DNA from 4 places in the Rhodococcus sp. IEGM 1318 genome. Region 2 is predicted to be linked to each of the others. Evidence: riboswitches for the same ligand, from Rfam matches in the RefSeq annotation. Region 2 holds a riboswitch; each other region holds the start of a gene.
The links. Region 2 has a riboswitch for S-adenosylmethionine ahead of R4P65_RS25885 (LLM class flavin-dependent oxidoreductase). Riboswitches for the same ligand answer to the same signal wherever they lie in the genome.
Positions count from the first base shown of each region.

Region 1: linked by a shared signal. The riboswitch ahead of R4P65_RS18825 (aminotransferase class V-fold PLP-dependent enzyme) and the one ahead of R4P65_RS25885 (LLM class flavin-dependent oxidoreductase) in region 2 are both predicted to bind S-adenosylmethionine.
Region 3: linked by a shared signal. The riboswitch ahead of R4P65_RS33200 (putative leader peptide) and the one ahead of R4P65_RS25885 (LLM class flavin-dependent oxidoreductase) in region 2 are both predicted to bind S-adenosylmethionine.
Region 4: linked by a shared signal. The riboswitch ahead of R4P65_RS02625 (bifunctional o-acetylhomoserine/o-acetylserine sulfhydrylase) and the one ahead of R4P65_RS25885 (LLM class flavin-dependent oxidoreductase) in region 2 are both predicted to bind S-adenosylmethionine.

Region 1 covers NZ_JAWLSC010000007.1:320,220-324,623, reverse strand. The annotation lists gene R4P65_RS18855 (BCCT family transporter) at 1-270, opposite strand, end outside; gene R4P65_RS18850 (hypothetical protein) at 699-1,103, opposite strand; gene R4P65_RS18845 (hypothetical protein) at 1,143-1,469, shown strand; gene R4P65_RS18840 (hypothetical protein) at 1,471-1,611, opposite strand; gene R4P65_RS18835 (hypothetical protein) at 1,916-2,095, shown strand; gene R4P65_RS18830 (helix-turn-helix domain-containing protein) at 2,096-2,248, shown strand; SAM riboswitch class IV at 2,283-2,397, shown strand; gene R4P65_RS18825 (aminotransferase class V-fold PLP-dependent enzyme) at 2,451-3,776, shown strand; gene R4P65_RS18820 (hypothetical protein) at 3,988-4,404, shown strand, end outside.
Region 2 covers NZ_JAWLSC010000013.1:1,139-5,542, forward strand. The annotation lists tRNA gene R4P65_RS25865 (tRNA-Glu) at 70-142, shown strand; tRNA gene R4P65_RS25870 (tRNA-Asp) at 278-351, shown strand; tRNA gene R4P65_RS25875 (tRNA-Phe) at 422-498, shown strand; gene R4P65_RS25880 (ABC transporter substrate-binding protein) at 741-2,369, shown strand; SAM riboswitch class I at 2,553-2,648, shown strand; gene R4P65_RS25885 (LLM class flavin-dependent oxidoreductase) at 2,653-3,732, shown strand; gene R4P65_RS25890 (NtaA/DmoA family FMN-dependent monooxygenase) at 3,762-4,404, shown strand, end outside.
Region 3 covers NZ_JAWLSC010000010.1:27,755-32,158, reverse strand. The annotation lists gene R4P65_RS22050 (HAD-IIA family hydrolase) at 1-166, opposite strand, end outside; gene R4P65_RS22045 (sulfite exporter TauE/SafE family protein) at 204-971, opposite strand; SAM riboswitch class I at 1,171-1,265, shown strand; gene R4P65_RS33200 (putative leader peptide) at 1,273-1,350, shown strand; gene R4P65_RS22040 (amino acid ABC transporter permease) at 1,460-2,434, shown strand; gene R4P65_RS22035 (amino acid ABC transporter ATP-binding protein) at 2,431-3,216, shown strand; gene R4P65_RS22030 (ABC transporter substrate-binding protein) at 3,251-4,222, shown strand; gene R4P65_RS22025 (FAD-dependent oxidoreductase) at 4,233-4,404, shown strand, end outside.
Region 4 covers NZ_JAWLSC010000001.1:566,132-570,535, reverse strand. The annotation lists gene R4P65_RS02630 (NADP-dependent isocitrate dehydrogenase) at 1-1,171, opposite strand, end outside; SAM riboswitch class IV at 1,477-1,617, shown strand; gene R4P65_RS02625 (bifunctional o-acetylhomoserine/o-acetylserine sulfhydrylase) at 1,761-3,086, shown strand; gene metX (homoserine O-acetyltransferase MetX) at 3,083-4,219, shown strand; gene R4P65_RS02615 (DEAD/DEAH box helicase) at 4,338-4,404, shown strand, end outside.

The DNA.
Region 1 (4,404 bases), on a different contig from region 2:
CCCGAATTCGGGCTGCTCGTCGTCACGTCCCAATCGGATGTTGCCGATGCGGCTGATTCCGCAGTACAGAGCAAAAATCGCGAAACCGGTCGCGGAGAGGATGTACCACCAGCCGACGCCGTCGCTGATCACGTTGTTGAGTGTTTCGAAAGCATCCGCGGCGGTTCCCGCGTAGATCACGGCAAAGGCGATCAGGGCAAAGATCACTATCGATGCGGGGATGAACACGGGTTTCCGTAGTTCACGCCACGCAGTTTTGACCGCAGTCATTCCACTCCTCGAACATTCAGGCATTCACAGCGCCCATCAGGGCGGCCACGTGTCACGCGTAGGTGGGCGTTTCGCTCACACCATCGCAGGTCAAGACCGGGCTATTGCTTTGGAATTCAACGTAACGTCAAGTTTCGGTCAACTCAACTGGACGAAAGATGCTGTACTGCCGCGAAAATTCCCACTGAATGCCCTTGTTTCGGTTGTAAACCGTTGGGCAATAGTGGTATTGGGTCACAAGTGGAAGGCTGAACGACGAATTCGATTGGTACGTTGAGTTGAATCGCTCGGGTCGACGTTCACCGATTGATCGGAATTGTCAAACTCGGCGAAACGGCCTGTCTGTCAGGTGGTTAACTCCTGGCGTGCTCGTTCGATCGTGGCGGTAAGGCGCCGATATCTAACTGTGATTGTGATGGTCGCAACTATCAGTGGTGCGGGCCCTGTTCGCCACGCTGGGCGTCGATGAGATCCATCGCATCCTTCAGGCCCAAGCCCGGATGTAGTTCGCGTAGTGCCTTGATTGCCGAAATACGGTCGTCAGTCGACGCGAGTGTGCTACGGACATCGTCGGCGGGTATTTCGGAGGGGGCAGTTGTCCCTTCCCAACACGCCGGTTGAGGATTGTTCCTGGTTCGCCAGGCTTGGACGGTGCCGTAGGCAAATCCAACCGTCGCGAAAAGCCAGATCGCGAACCATGTCCAATTCCAAGCTGTGGGTTCTGTGATGACCTTGTCGATGGTGCTTGGGCCGAAGAAAACGAGTAGCCAGGCCAGCACGATCGTCTGCCACCATCGCTCGACGCGCCTGCTCGGTACCCACCACTCGGCCATCGATCGATACTCGCACAGGGCTGCTGTTTCGGTGCGACGATGGAGATCATGGAGATTCGTGATGCGGTGGAGCGACTTAGAGGGGATTCCGGGACCTCGATGATCTTCGGTGAACCGCACCAGACCAGCGACGGATCAATGATCATCACGGTTTCGCGTCTGCATCGGCGGTGGCGCGGAGACCCCATGCCGGTGCCAGTGGGAGTGTTCTCGATCCACGAGGGTGAGCCGTCGTGGTCACCGGCTGTCGATCACACCAGGGTGGCTTTGATGGGGGAGTTCATCGGGTTGGCGGCCGCGGTGATCGCAACTCTGGCCGTTCTACGTCGTCCGCCCTGGCCTGATGTGACGATTCAGAAGGGGTGACTCAGAAGGGGTGACCCAGAATTACGCCGATCAGCTGGAACGGCATTGCCAGGAACATCGATCCGACGTAGAGCGGATAGCGAACCGGATCGCCGGCGAGGTAACCCTCGGCGAGCCAGGCCATTACGTCTGCTGATCCCATAGTCTTTCGTCCCTTCGCTGTTGTGGTTCAACGACCTTTTCGGTCGTGGGAGTTGTTTTGTTACAAGCGAACTCGAAGGAGGAGTAGATGTGATTACAGTTTCGACTCAGCAAACGTCGTCAAATGAGATCTTCGGGGGCGGCGGCTGACAACGGGCGCGATTACGACTTGCCGGGGCAAACTCCATCGGCGGAGTTTGGATACTTAGCATCGTGCGGTAGTGAAATCTGTGCGTTCTGCGCAGGATCGCCGAGCGTATTCGCGCAGCTCGAGCTCGGTTGGAACCCACAATTGGAACCCGCAAGTGGAACCCACAGTGGAGGCATGGACGCGGGCCGACACGTTTCAGCCTGCCGCCGCGACACGGCCCGCGCCGCTACGAGATTCGAATGGCGCGCCGCTACGAGATTCGAATGGAGAGTTGCTCGAGACTCTCTCGACGTACCTCGACGAAGAATCGTCTCTGGCGCACACCGCAAAATGAATGGGCTTGCGCCGCAACACCGTATCGAGTCGAATCGATCGAATTCAGCGCCTTCTCTCGGTGGATCTGGCCGATCCGGAAACCCAGGCTTGCACTCCACCTCGCCTGCCGGACGATTACGCGGTGACGACGGCCTTCGCGGCTTCGTCTTGACAAGCGCGGGAGGTTCCTGCCATCCTCGTTGCCAGGTCACGAGTACCAGTGTTCAGCCCCGGCTTGCTGGTCGGCAACCCTCCTCCGCGGTGGGGTGCTCCGGGTGACGACCCGGCTGCGTTCGAAAACGAATGCGGCAAGCGCGGACTCTTCCGGGGCCATCTCCCGACGAACGAGTCCTTGAACGTGAGGATTGTCTTCGATGACTGCTGTATTGAGTGCCGACACCTGCTGCACCACCGCGATTGCCAAGGTTTCGGGTGCTGACCTGCAGGTTCCATTGGTTCAGGGCGGCGAATGCTCCTACGCCAACTTCGACTACGCGGCCAGCGCGCCGGCATTGGCCCAGGTCACCGACCGTATCGCCGAATTGTTGCCCACGTACGCCAGCGTCCACCGCGGTGCCGGCTACGCGTCCCGTATCTCCACCCTCACCTACGAGAACGCTCGTGAATCCGTTGCTCGTTTCGTGAACTGTGCCGACGATCAGGTTGTCGTCTTCACCCGAAACACCACTGATTCGCTGAACCTGCTTGCCCAGTGCGTCCCCGGCAGCACCGTTGTCCTCGACGTCGAGCATCACGCAAACCTGTTGCCGTGGAATGACGCTCGTATCGTCACCGCCGCAGACACCATCGAAGAAACGATCGAGCGTCTGATCGGTGAACTGTGCACCAAGCCTGCTGCGCTGCTCGCAATCACCGGGGCCTCCAACGTGACCGGTGAGATCCTGCCGATTGCACGTTTGGCCGACATCGCTCACCGGTGCGGCGCACGTATCCTCGTCGACGCTGCTCAGTTGGCGCCCCACCGTCGCATCGACCTGCAGGAATGCGGCGTCGACTACGTAGCGTTCTCGGGCCACAAGCTGTACGCGCCCTTCGGCGCCGGCGTTCTGGTCGGCCGCCGTGACTGGCTCGACGAAGCTCAGCCGTACCTCGCCGGCGGCGGCGCCGTGCGTGAGGTGACCGTCGAGTCCACCGAATGGGCTTGCGCGCCTGCACGTCATGAGGCCGGTTCCCCCAACGTGCTCGGTGCGGCAGCAATCGCGACCGCATGCGAAACCCTGCACGCCCTGGACTTCGACGTCATCGCCGAGCATGAGAAGGCACTCACCGCACAGCTCACCGACGGATTGTCCGCCATCGAGGGAGTCTCGTTGGTGCGACTGTGGAACGACGCTCCTGACGCCGTCGGAATCGTCACCTTCACCGTCGACGGATTCGAAGCGGGCGAAATCGCCGCATTCCTCTCCGCCGAGCACGGCATCGGAGTTCGTGACGGTCGCTTCTGCGCACACCCGGTTCTCGCGCGCCTCGGTCTCTCCGGCGGCGCCGTCCGCGCCAGCCTCGGGCTCGGTAGCAGCTCGGACGACGTGACGCGCTTGGTCGACGCCGTGAACATCCTGGTTTCGAATCAGCGTGATTGGAACTACGCCAAGACTGCCGGAGCGTGGAACCCCGTGCCCGAGACCCGCCCCTTCCTCGGAGCTGCCGACGACAACGCCGGCGCAGCCGAGTGCGTCTGAGCTGAGCTCGGTCCCCGAAAACTCGAATGGACAACTAGCATGGCAGCCATGGCAGCAGCGGATTTTCCCGCCACCCCTTCGAGAGTGAGCATCACTCTCGGTCAGTGGTGCCGTCGTCATGTCGATCTGTGCCGTACCTCGTCAGGAATGTGTTCGAGCTGACGATTCGTCTCGCTCATCCCACACTTTTTCTGATTTTCGGAGGTCACACATGTCTTCACTCGCTTCGCATTCTCTGCACGTGGCGGTCGAGTTGACCGGATCCGGTCACCATCCGGCCGCTGAGGGCGCACCAGGAAACCTGCCGATCATCGGCGGCGACTACTGGGTGGACCTCACCGAGAGCGACAGGGCTCTCGATTTGGCTTCATTCCCTACCAATGTGGTTCGGATTCGCGCTGCGGACCTGCGTGAGGCGCAGCTCGAACGCGCACGGATCCGTGCTGCTGTCGCCGAAGAAGGCCGCGATCCCGACAGCGTCGCAGCACTGGTCGATCTCGAGATTCTGATCGCACCGGAAGCTCGTTCCGCTCGTAAAGAGCTTGCACAGTTGGACAGTGCGTTGACTGCTCCGCGGGTCCCGGTTTCGCTTCACTACGTCGGAACACCCTCCGGGCTCGGCAGTTTG
Region 2 (4,404 bases):
GCCGTGCCATAAGCTATCCAAGCTCCCAACGGAACGCCGTTGGGGTACTAGTTCGGAGAGATCCGGCGGGCCCCCTTCGTCTAGCGGCCTAGGACGCCGCCCTTTCAAGGCGGTAGCGCGGGTTCGAATCCCGTAGGGGGTACGTTTTGCGAAAGCGAAACGATGCAGTATGGTTTGACCCGCACGACACGCTTTGAGATGCACAAATGCCAGGCCAGGACAGTGGTTTGGGAGCGGCTCGAAGATGTAGTACGGTTTCACAGCAAGGAAAAAGCAAGGCCCTGTGGCGCAGTTGGTTAGCGCGCCGCCCTGTCACGGCGGAGGTCGCGGGTTCGAGTCCCGTCAGGGTCGCAAAGCGTTGTTCTCAGTCACTTGATTGAGAACAACGCAATGCGATAGGCATTCGGTTCGGGTGCCGTCCGGCCAGGTAGCTCAGTTGGTACGAGCGTCCGCCTGAAAAGCGGAAGGTCGCCGGTTCGATCCCGGCCCTGGCCACCATAATTCTTATCGACAAGCTCCAACTTCGATGTTCTTTGAACATGAGGTTGGAGCTTTTTCGTGTTCGGATGTCAGTCGCCGTAAACCGCTCGGCTCGATCATCTGAGTTGTACGCATTCTTTGTCTCCGTGAATGATTCCGGTCACCGGGAACGTGCTGCGTGTCACTCCGTCGAGAACCTCACTATTAGCCGGTTGCGGCCGATCCCTGGCCGCGTCTACTGGAAGTGAGGTGGAATCTCCGTGTCGCACTCGAGATCTTGGCCCATCGGGAACGTCAGCCGTGTCGCAGTGGCGCTGATCGGTGCCGGTGTCCTGTTGGTGGGCTGCGCGAGCAGCAATGACGACAGTGGTACTGACGCGACGACCGCGTCGGGACACATCGTGACCGGCATGGTCAACGAGCAGCCCGATCCGGGGAATGCGGTCGCCGGCGGGACCATGACGTACGGCGTGCAGGTGCTCGTTCCCTCTCTCGACCCGACCAAGACTGCCGCGCGCGGCGGTTCCGGTGGAGAAGCATTCGCAGCTGTTTACGACGTTTTGATGAGCTACGACACTGCTGGTGGCGAATTCAAGCCCAAGCTTGCCGAATCGCTCGAGACCTCTGACGACGGAGCCACCTGGACGTTGAAACTTCGCGACGGTGTTAAGTTCAGCGACGGCTCCGCGCTCGACGCCGACGCCGTGATCGCGAGCATCGATCGGTACAACGCGGGCAAGGGCAATGGCGCCGAGTTGTGGCTGGCTTCGGTGGAATCGGCGCAGGCAAGCGGTTCCACGACGGTCGACTTCACGCTGAAGACGCCGTGGATGCGCTTTCCGTCGATGCTCGCTCTCGGGCACGGGATGATCGTCGCCCCGAGTTCGCAGCAAGGCGACAAGTTCACCGCCGTGGGCGCCGGACCCTTCACCGAAGATCTCTTCACGCCGAGCGTCGAGCGAATCTTCAAGGCCAACCAGTCCTACTACGGCGGTGCTCCCAAGCTGGACAAATTGCGGATGGTGGCACTCAACGGTCCACAGGCCAATCTCGAATCATTGAACAGTGGTCAGCTCGATGTCGCCTATATTCGTGGCCTTACTTCGGCGATCAATTCCGCCAAGTCCACTGGTTACCCCGGCTACATCGACGTGCTCAACGCCGGGAGTGCCGAGATTGTCAACAATCGTGAAGGCCGGCCGGGCTCGGATGTTCGCGTCCGCCAAGCTATCGGCTATGCGCTCGACACGACATTGATCGATCAGCGCGTGGAAAACGGTGAGGGACTGCCGGGCTCGGAGTTGTTCGGTCCGACGTCGCAATGGCATGTGGACACACCGGGTATTGCCTACGACCCCGAAAAGGCCAAGGAGCTTCTGAATCAGGCGAAGGCAGACGGATACGACGGCACTCTCGACTACGTCGTTCTCAGTGAGCCGAAGGACCAAGCGATCGGCCTCGCCGTGCAGTCACTGTTGCAGGCCGTCGGGTTCGAGGTGAACTTGATCTTGGCCAACAACGCCGGCGACATCGTGCAGAACGTCTACGTCAAGCACGATTTCGACCTCGCGCACGCGGGCATCGGAATGTACGAGTCGATTCTCGATCTCGGATTGTTCTCCACGACCAACAGCACCTCGATGGCGAATACTGCTGGATACGCGAACCCGGCGATGGATCAGCTGATCGCAGATCTACAACAAGCCAAGGATAATTCGTCGACTCTGGCGATCATCGGCAAGATTCAGACGCTGTGGAACGAGACGGTTCCGTCGGCGCCTATCGGCGGGCTGACGTCGTTCTGGGCTTGGCAGAAGAACGTCCACGGCGTCGTTCCCACAGCCACGGGAATCATGCTGTTCGACCAGGCTTGGCTGGGCGCGAAGTAGATCAACTGCTGCCCTCCAGACGAGCCCCGTCCGACGACAGTCGGGCGGGGCTCTTTGGTTTCGATGTCGGCTAGTGTTTGCGCAACCCTTTCGATCAGGGTGATTGTATTGAAATATGTTGTAGGTCAATATGATTCGTCAAGCGCGATTTGACTTGTTCAGCGTCGCCCGCATAGATTGCATCCACCATCCAGAGTGGCTGAGAGACCTGGCTCGATGATGCCGCAGCAACCCGCTACCTAACCGCAGTGTGGGTGCTACCGCCAGGACCGATGGAGGACACATGACTGTATTTGCCGTGGGTATCGAACTGGACGGCGAGGGCACTCACCCCGCTGCCTGGCGCCGAAGCTCACATCGCCCGGATCAGTTGCTCACGGGTAAGGCTGTGCGCGATCGCGTCGCGGCTGCCGAGAATGCGGGCTTCACCTTCGCGACGTTCGACGATTCCATCCTCCCTCCGAGTGGTGACATTGTCGGCCGCGTCGACGCCGTCTCCAGGGCGTCATACGTGGCGGCGACGACCAGCACGATCGGACTGGTCCCCGTCGTCGGGACCACGTACGCCGAACCGTTCCACACCTCTTCGCAATTGGCGACATTGGACTACTCCTCGCGTGGGCGTGGCGGCTGGCTTGCTGTTCCGGTCGAAGACGATGCCGCGGCGAGGGCGTGGGGGAGGGCTCCGGTAACGACGGAGTCGGCGCGTCAGCAGGAGCAGCGGGATTCGGTCACCGTTGTGACCGATCTCTGGGATTCATGGGAGGACGACGCTGTTGTCCGTGACTATCTCAGTGGGCGTTTCCTCGAGCGTGATCGTCTGCATTACGTCAATTTCGAGGGTGAGACGTTCTCGGTGAAGGGGCCCGCAATCGTTCCGCGGCCGCCTCAAGGCCAGTTGGTGGTGTTCGGCCGCTACGGCGAGATCGATCCACGCCAGTCGGATGTTGTTCTTGTGTCCGGTGATTCGGCGGAAACTATTGCACAGTCGGCCGCCAAGGCGCGCGATGAGGGCGCGTCATTGGTGGTCGCCGAGGTCGATGTGGCTTTCGATACGCTGAATCTGTCTGCGGCGCAGCGGCTGACCGAGCTGAACTCGTACGGGAATGCCGTCGACACTGGCCGACTGCTCCTGGATGCAGATCCGGGGGAAGCGGCCGTAGTTCTGAAGGAGTTGGCCGGGCGCCTCGACGGTGTTCATTTCCACCCTCTCGTGATCGACGAGGACCTTCCGGTGCTGGCCAAATTCGTGCTTCCGGCGCTGTCCAAGGCCGGGTTGACGCGACGCCCGGTTCCGGGATCGACCTTGAGGGGCAACCTCGGTCTGCAGCGGCCCGCAAATCGATTCGCCCACTCCTCCTGACTTGACTTCGCGCTAAGGATATTTCGGCCATGACTGCATCACGCTCCGCCGTACCTCGACCCGACGCTCACGTTCACTTCGGCGTCTTCTTCCAAGGGGTCAACCACACCACCATCTGGTCCGATTCCTCGAGCGGATCCCAGATCGACTTCGAGACGTTTCGGCGGTTGGTACTCACCGCCGAGCGAGGCCTGTTCGACGCCTTCTTCCTCGGTGAGGGCCTTCGCCTTCGCGAGCAGAACGGCAAGATTCTCGATCTGGATATCGCCGGCCGCCCCGACGCCATTGCGCAGTTGGCCGCCCTCGCCGGTATCACCGACAAGATCGGTTTGGTCGCGACACAGAACACCACGTACAACGAACCGGCCGACCTCGCACGTCGACTCTCCGGCCTCGACCTACTTTCCGACGGACGGGCCGGCTGGAACGCGGTGACCACCGACAACGCGTGGACAGGAGAAAACTTCCGTCGCGGGGGTTTCCTCGATCACTCCCTACGTTACGAGCGTGCCGGGCAGTTCATCGAAACCGCGCGGGCACTGTGGGATTCGTGGGCCGACGACGCGATCTCGGGTTCTCGCACGTCCGAGAACTGGTCGACCCCGGGAGCCGTGAGCGACGTACGACGTCAGACTTCGCAGTTCGATATCTCCGTGACGCCGACGCTTCCCC
Region 3 (4,404 bases), on a different contig from region 2:
GCGGGGTGCGGATGGAGTTGTTGGTGAGCACCATGTACGGAATGTCGTTCGACGCCAGTTCTGCCAGGAACGTGTCTGCTCCGGGTATCAAGTGCTCCTCGTGGACGAGAACCCCGTCCATGTCCATGAGGTAGGTCCAACCGGTCTGATCGTCTGTTCTGGTCATATCTCCAGTATGTGCGGGGGCCGCCCGATGTGGGCGGTCAAGCGAGAAGACGCCACAAGCCGACCAGGCCGACGACGACAATCGTGTAGCGCAGTGCAGTGGGGGACAGGCGTCGTCCGTAGCGGGCGCCCAGAACGCCACCACCGAGTGAGCCGACAGCGATCAATCCGGCTGCTGCCCAATTGATCTGGTCGAAGGCAAGAGTGATGTACATCCCGGCTGCGACGATGTTGACGAGCAGTGAGAGCAGGTTCTTCGCGCCGTTCATGCGCTGGAGGGTTTCCGGGAGGATGGCACCCATCACACCGATGAGGAGGATGCCCTGCGCGGCGGTGAAGTAACCGCCGTAGATGCCGACTGCAAAGGTGCCGGCGGTCAGGAGCATCAGCCTCTTGGTGGACAGCGCCGTTTCTTCGGTGGAGCGCTTCTTCGCCCACGCCTGGATACGTGGTTGGAGGAGCACAAGTGCGAGAGCCAGGATCAACAGCACCGGAACGATGGTCTCGAACAGTTTCTCGGGTAGATGCATGAGCAACCACGAACCGAGGAGCGCGCCGGCGAGCGACGCCGGAATCTGCCATTTCAGACGATCCCCCTGTCCCGACAACTCACGCCGGTATCCCCACGTCCCTGAAACCCCGCCGGCGACGAGCCCGACTGCATTGGACATCGTCGCGGTCACCGGCGGCATGCCGAAGGCGACCAGGGTGGGAAACGTGATCAGCGTTCCGCTGCCGACCACGGCATTGATCGCGCCCGCACCGATACCGGCCAACAAGATGAAGAAAGCGTCGATTCCACTCACTCCGCAGACGGTACGGCAGAGGAAAAGTCAGTCCGGACGGCGGTCCCGGTCTTGATTCGAACACTCCATTGAACACGGCGGCCAAGGCTTCGGACACCGTTGGAATCAGTGCGATTTCAACGTGGAGAGACCTTCAGTTCCCTTGCAGTGCAGGGAAATACAACATTTGACGACTCGGCATTTCGCGTCTAGTCTTTGCTCACCATCCAGAGCGACCGAGAGACCTGGCTCGTCGACGTCGCAGCAACCCCCCGAGTGATCGGGAGCGGGTGCTACCGCCAGGACCGATGGAAGGCATCACATGGGTTCCACTTCGCACGCTGCGCACAGGCGTCGTCACATCGATCTGTGCCGCACCGCTTCGTGTCACTGTCACTGACCGAACTGCCGTCGTCTTCGCAACTCGAGCGCACCACCTCGAGAACACAGCTGCGTCCCCATTCCCCGAAAGGTCTATTCGTGATGTCCATTCCGTCAGGTAGTGCGCCGTGAGCGCGCCCACCGATGTCCGCCCCGACAAGTCGGTGGCCGAGCCGCAACTTCCCGACTCGGAACTTGTCGTTGCTCGTACCTGGCACCCGCTGCGTTGGGTGATCAGCGCAGTTGTGCTGGTATTTCTTGCTCAGTTCATTCACGGACTCGTCGTCAACCCGGGCTGGGACTGGCCAACGTTCGCGCAGTACTTCACTGCGAAATCAGTGCTTGCCGCGTTGTGGATGACGATCAAACTGACCCTGTGGGGGACGATCCTCGGATTCGGTCTCGGAGTGTTCCTGGCACTCGGCCGGTTGTCGAAGAACCCGGTCCTGCAGGTGATCGCCTGGACCTACATCTGGGCTTTCCGCTCGATTCCGCTCATCGTGCAGCTGCTCTTCTGGTTCAACATCACGTACCTGTACCAGACGCTTTCTCTCGGAATACCTTTCGGGCCGGAGTTCTTCACCTTCCAGGTCAGTGGTGTGATCGGCGGATTCACCGCAGCAGTTATCGGTTTGGCGCTACACCAGGCAGCGTACTCGGCCGAGATCATCCGCTCCGGAATCATCTCGGTCGATCACGGTCAGATCGAAGCTGCTCACTCGCTCGGTATTCCGCGCAGTCGACAGTTCTTCAAGATCGTTCTCCCGCAAGCGATGCGGGCGATCCTCCCCAATGCCGCCAACGAGGTCATCGGACTCTTCAAGGGAACGTCCATCGTCTCCACCATGGCGATCGCCGAACTGTTCTACCAGGTGCAGGTCATCTTCGGCCGCAACGGACGAGTTGTGCCCCTGCTGATGGTCGCCACGATCTGGTACATCATCCTCACGACGTTGCTCTCGATCGGTCAGTACTACGTTGAGCGCCACTACGCCCGTGGATCCGCCCGCGCTCTTCCTTTGACTCCGATACAGAAGGCTCGCAAGAAGTTCGACGAGATTCGTGATGCGCGTCTCGATATTCCGAGAGGTGCGACCCGATGACCGCAGAGCTGGCCGAAGAGACGGTGTACGCCGTCGAAGCGCGCGGAATCCACAAGTCGTTCGGCGCGCTGGAAGTACTTGCCGGCGTAGATCTCCTGGTCCGCAAGGGTGAAGTGACCGTCATTCTCGGCCCGTCCGGTTCCGGTAAGTCCACCTTGTTGCGCACCCTCAATCACCTCGAGAAGGTCGACCGAGGGACCGTGCGGATCGACGGAGAACTGATCGGATACCGGCGCAAGGGAAATCGACTTCACGAACTGCGTGACCGAGAGATCCTGAAACAGCGTTCACACATCGGATTCGTGTTCCAGAACTTCAACCTGTTTCCGCACCTGACTGCGCTGGAAAACGTGGTGGAAGCTCCGCTCTCGGCCCAGAAACGAGACCGTGACGAGGTGTACCGCGAAGCTCGCGCACTGCTCGAGCGAGTGGGAGTGGGGGACAAGGCCGACGAGTATCCCCGCCAACTCTCCGGTGGCCAGCAACAGCGCGTCGCCATAGCGCGAGCGCTGGCACTGCGGCCGGCGGTCATTCTCTTCGACGAGCCGACCTCGGCGCTCGACCCGGAACTGGTAGGCGAGGTTCTCGAAGTCCTGGCTCAGCTGGCCCGTGACGGCGCCACTTTGGTGATCGTCACGCACGAGGTCGGTTTTGCTCGGGAAGTGGCGGACACCGCGGTCTTCATGGATGGCGGCGTCATCGTCGAACAGGGCCCACCTTCGCAGGTGATCGACAATCCGATTCACGAACGAACCAAGGCTTTTCTCTCCCGCGTTCTCTGACGCGACCAAGACACATTCCCGAAAGGAAAAATTGATGTTCTCCCCATCCCGTCGCGCCACTTTCCTGATCTCGGCTGTCGCCACCGTCGGACTGCTCAGCGCAGCGTGCAGCAGTGCGGACGCCGAGTCCGACGGAGCCCAGGTCACCGCTGCCGCGGGTTACAACCTCACCGCCGACCAGAATCGCATCACCACCGACAAGGTGGATTCCATCGCCGCCGAGCTGCCTCAGGACATCCGCGACCGCGGCACGCTGCGCGTCACCGGTAGTGCCGGTTCCGCTCCGCCGCTCCGCTTCTACGCCGACGACGACACCACCCTCATCGGCTCCGAGACCGACTTCGCCTACCTGATCGGCGACGTTCTCGGCTTGAAGGTCGACCTGCAGACAGCTGACTGGGCACAGAACTTCGTCCGCGTCGACTCTGGCGAGGCTGACGCCTTCCTCTCCAATGTGACTGTCACAGAGGAGCGTAAGGAGAAGTACGACTTCGCGACCTACCGCCTCGACACCCTGGCCTTCGAAGCCAAGAAGGGCGCCGGAATTTCCATCAAGGAACCCAAGGACGTCGCGGGCAAGAAGATCGCCGTCTCCTCGGGCACCAATCAGGAAGCGCTGCTGGTCAAGTGGAGTGAGCAGAACGTCGCGGCCGGCCTGGCGCCCACCGACATCTCCTACTACCAGAACACCACCGACTACTACCTCCCGCTGCAGTCCGGCCGGATCGACGCCTACTTCGGGCCGAACCCGTCATCACAGTTCCACGCCAAGCAGTCGGGGGAGACCGAGGTTGTCGGTGAGTTCTCCGGGGCCGGCGACACTCTGCAGGGGCAGATCGCGGTGCTGGTGAAGAAGGACAACGGTCTGATCAAGGCAATCAATGACGCGATCAACCACACGATCGAGAACGGCACGTACCAGCGGATCCTCGAGCGCTGGAACATCACCAGCGAAGCCGTCGACACGTCTTTGATCAACCCGCCCGGCCTTCCGAAGACCAAGTGAGCTCTCGTCCATGAGTGAGATTCCCGATGTGATCGTCATCGGCGGAGGGCTCGTCGGGTCCTCCGCCGCATGGCGGCTCGCGGCGCGCGGACGTAGCGTCGTACAGCTGGAACAGTTCGGGCCGGGGCACAAGCACGGTGCGTCGCACGGTACTTCGCGCATCTACCGTCAGGCCTACGACA
Region 4 (4,404 bases), on a different contig from region 2:
CCTCGGTGGTCAGGTAGCCCTGATCGCCGCCGACCAGCATCGAGAGGTCCTTGGTCATCTGGCCGCTTTCGACGGTCTTGATGACAACGTCTTCGAGCGCCTGCGCGAAGCCGATGACCTCAGGGGTGCTGTCGAGCTTGCCACGGTGCTCGAGCCCACGGGTCCACGCGAAGATGGATGCGATCGGGTTGGTCGAGGTGGGCTTGCCCTGCTGGTGCTGACGGTAGTGACGCGTCACGGTGCCGTGAGCAGCCTCTGCCTCACAGGTCCGTCCGTCCGGTGTGAGCAGAACCGACGTCATGAGGCCGAGCGAGCCGAAGCCCTGGGCCACGGTGTCGGACTGGACGTCACCGTCGTAGTTCTTGCATGCCCAGACGTAGCCGCCCTCCCACTTGAGTGCGGAAGCGACCATGTCGTCGATGAGGCGGTGCTCATAGGTCAGACCTGCGGCATCGAACTCAGCCTTGAACTCGGTCTCGTACACGTGCTGGAAGATGTCCTTGAAGGCACCGTCGTACGCCTTGAGAATGGTGTTCTTGGTGGACAGGTACACCGGGTAGTTCTGCTGCAGTCCGTAGGTGAGCGACGCGCGAGCGAAGTCACGGATGGACGTGGTGAAGTTGTACTGCCCCTGGACGACGCCGCCCTCTTCGGGGAAGTTGACCAGTTCGTGCTCGATCGGTGCGCTGCCGTCCTCAGGCGTGTAGGTGATCATCACCTTGCCGGGGCCGGGGACCTTGAAGTCTGTGGCGCGGTACTGGTCGCCGAATGCGTGACGGCCGATGATGATCGGCTTGGTCCAGCCCGGAACGAGTCGCGGAACGTTGGAGATGATGATCGGTGCGCGGAAGATCGTGCCGCCGAGAATGTTGCGGATCGTTCCGTTCGGGGAACGCCACATCTTCTTGAGACCGAATTCCTCGACACGTGCCTCGTCCGGCGTGATCGTGGCGCATTTGACGCCGACGCCGTGCTTCTGGATCGCGTGCGCTGCGTCGATGGTGACCTGGTCGTCGGTCTCGTCGCGGTACTCGATACCGAGGTCGTAGTACTCGAGGTTCACATCGAGATACGGATGGATCAACTTGTCTTTGATGAACTGCCAGATAATGCGCGTCATCTCATCGCCGTCGAGTTCGACGACGGTGCCCTCAACCTTGATTTTGGACATGGGTGCTTCGCGTCCTCCTAGGAAGTTTCCCTGGTTACACGGTTGCGGTCACACTTTGTGAGTGGGTCCGCGAACGGTTCGATTATCAAACCTAGACGGTGTGGACTGATCTCGGGAGATGAGTCCCAAACAAGACAAGCGTACTGCTAACCCGTGAGGCCGCAACCGGCAGGTCCACCCATCCGTCTCTACTCGCGAGTAACTTTTGCCTGCTAGTGGGCTGCGTCGCTCTGCCTCGCGTGCGGTTGCGGCTCACATTTCGCCCCGCGTCAGGACTGCGCTCACTTCCCGGTAGAATCCGACGTGGTCATGAGTGCCAGCGTCAAGCCCCGGCTCGCTGGACGGCAACCCTCCAACCGCGGTGGGGTGCCCCGGGTGATGACCAGGTTTCCCGACGTGGATCTGCTCGCGCAGTTCCACCGCAATTCGGGTGACAAGCGCGGGTCCGACAGGGACGGACCCCAGACCGGGCCGAGCCCCACGGAGGTTTTTCAGTATGTGTCGCACTTGTAGATAGACCCCAGCACGGGGCGGCGATCATTCGCCCCCGTCCGACATCTATCCGTCAGACCACTGGAGTGAAAAAATCATGACCGACAACACAGCCGACGCCGCAGCAACTTCTGATCCGACCGCGAACTGGTCGTTCGAGACCAAGCAGGTGCACGCCGGGCAAACAGCGGACACCGCCACCAATGCGCGCGCTCTGCCGATCTACCAGACCACCAGCTACGTCTTCGACAGCACGGATCACGCTGCGGCACTGTTCGGCCTCGCCGAGCCGGGCAACATCTACACGCGGATCATGAATCCCACACAGGACGCCGTCGAGCAGCGCATCGCTGCCCTCGAAGGCGGAGTCGCCGCACTCCTCCTCTCCTCGGGTCAGGCTGCCGAGACCATCGCGATCCTCAACATCGCCGAGGCCGGCGACCACATCGTCTCCAGCCCGTACCTGTACGGCGGCACGTACAACCTCCTGCATTACACCCTTCGTAAGCTGGGCATCGAAGTCACGTTCGTCGAGGATCCTGACGATCTCGACCAGTGGCGCGAAGCAATTCGCCCGAACACGAAGGCGTTCTACGGCGAAACGATCGCCAATCCGAAGAACCACATTCTCGACCTACCCGGCATCTCGTCGCTGGCCCACGAGAACGGTCTTCCGTTGATCGTGGACAACACTGTCGCGACGCCGTACCTGCTCCGCCCGCTCGAACACGGCGCCGACATCGTCGTCCACTCCGCCACCAAATACCTTGGCGGACACGGCACCGCGATCGCCGGCGTCATCGTCGACGGCGGCACCTTCGATTGGACGCAGGGTCGCCATGCGAACTTCACGACGCCTGATCCCAGCTACCACGGCGTCACCTTCGCAGACCTCGGCGCGCCGGCGTTTGCTCTCAAGGCTCGCGTCCAACTGCTGCGCGATCTCGGCTCCGCCGTGGCGCCGTTCAACGCGTTCCTCATCGCGCAGGGCATCGAAACCTTGAGCCTGCGCATCGAGCGTCACGTGTCCAATGCACAGAAGGTCGCCGAGTTCCTCGACCGCCACGGCGAGGTGGCCTCCGTTTCCTACGCGGGACTTCCCTCCTCGCCTTGGTTCGAACGCGGAAAGCAGCTGACGCCCAAGGGAACCGGCGCCATCGTCACCTTCGAGCTGCCCGGCGGGATCGATGCGGGCAAGAAGTTCGTCAACGCCCTGACACTGCACAGCCACGTCGCCAACATCGGTGATGTTCGCTCACTCGTCATCCACCCCGCGTCGACGACGCACTCGCAGCTCACCCCCGAAGAGCAGCTCGCTTCGGGTGTCACGCCCGGACTCGTCCGCCTCGCGGTCGGGATCGAGGGAATCGACGACATCCTCGCCGATCTCACCGTCGGCCTGGCTGCGGTGGCAAACTCGTGACCGTGAACGAATTGGAGCCCAGGATCGACCTCCTACCCCCGGCCGACGGTCAGGTGGGGTTCGTCGACATCGGCGCCCTGGAACTCGAAAGCGGCGCGGTACTCCCATCCGTTTCGCTCGCCGTTCAGCGGTGGGGTGAGCTGTCCCCGAACTGCGACAACGTCGTACTCGTCGAGCACGCACTGACCGGAGACTCGCACGTCACCGGTCCGATCTCCGCGAATCAGCCATCCCCCGGCTGGTGGAACGGGATGGTCGGCCCCGGCGAACCGATCGACACCGGCGAATGGTGCGTCATCGCAACCAATGTCCTCGGTGGTTGTCGCGGCACGACCGGTCCCAGTTCACTGGCCGACGACGGCAAGCCGTGGGGCAGCAGGTTCCCGGAGATCTCCATCCGGGATCAGATCGCGGCGGAGAAGAAGCTTGTCGATCTGCTCGGGATCGACCAGTTGGCCTCGGTGGTCGGCGGATCCATGGGCGGCATGCGCACCCTCGAGTGGGCAGTTACCTACCCGGACAGCATTCGCTCCGCGTTGGTGCTCGCAACCGGTTCACGGGCGACCGCAGATCAGATCGGCACCCAGACGACGCAGATCGCGGCCATCGTCTCCGATCCCGACTGGCAAGGCGGTAACTACCACGGAACGGGTCGGGCACCGCGCGCCGGACTCGGCATCGCTCGTCGCATCGCGCACCTGACGTATCGCTCCGAGTCGGAACTGGATGCGCGCTTCGAGAACTCCGCCCAGAACGACGAAAACCCTTGGAACGGTGGACGATACGCTGTGCAGAGTTACCTGGAACATCAGGCGGACAAGCTCGTCGACCGCTTCGACCCGAGCACGTACGTCCTCCTGACCGAGGCCATGAACCGGCACGACATCGGCCGTGGACGCGGCGGCGTTGCAGCGGCGTTGGCATCGATCACGGCACCGGTCGTCGTGGGCGGCGTGGATTCGGATCGGCTGTATCCCCTTCGTTTGCAAGAGGAGATCGCCGACGGAATTTCCACGTGCAGCGGCCTCGAGATTCTCAAGTCCAAGGACGGCCACGACGGCTTCCTGACGGAGGCGGACGCCGTTGCTGGACTCCTTCGCCGCACGATGGAGTTCGCACGCACGGCTCGCTGATCCGGCACAGAGCCACATTTTCAGAATTCGTCAATGTCGGGAAAACCACAGCTGATCTGCGGGTTTTCCCGACATTTTCATTGGCGAACGTGAGCCGGCGCGGCTAGCATCGGCGAACGTGAATCAGCCATGCTCGACGCGCCTGCAGGCTACGTACATTCCCGAGCACATGTCCTTCGCGTTCT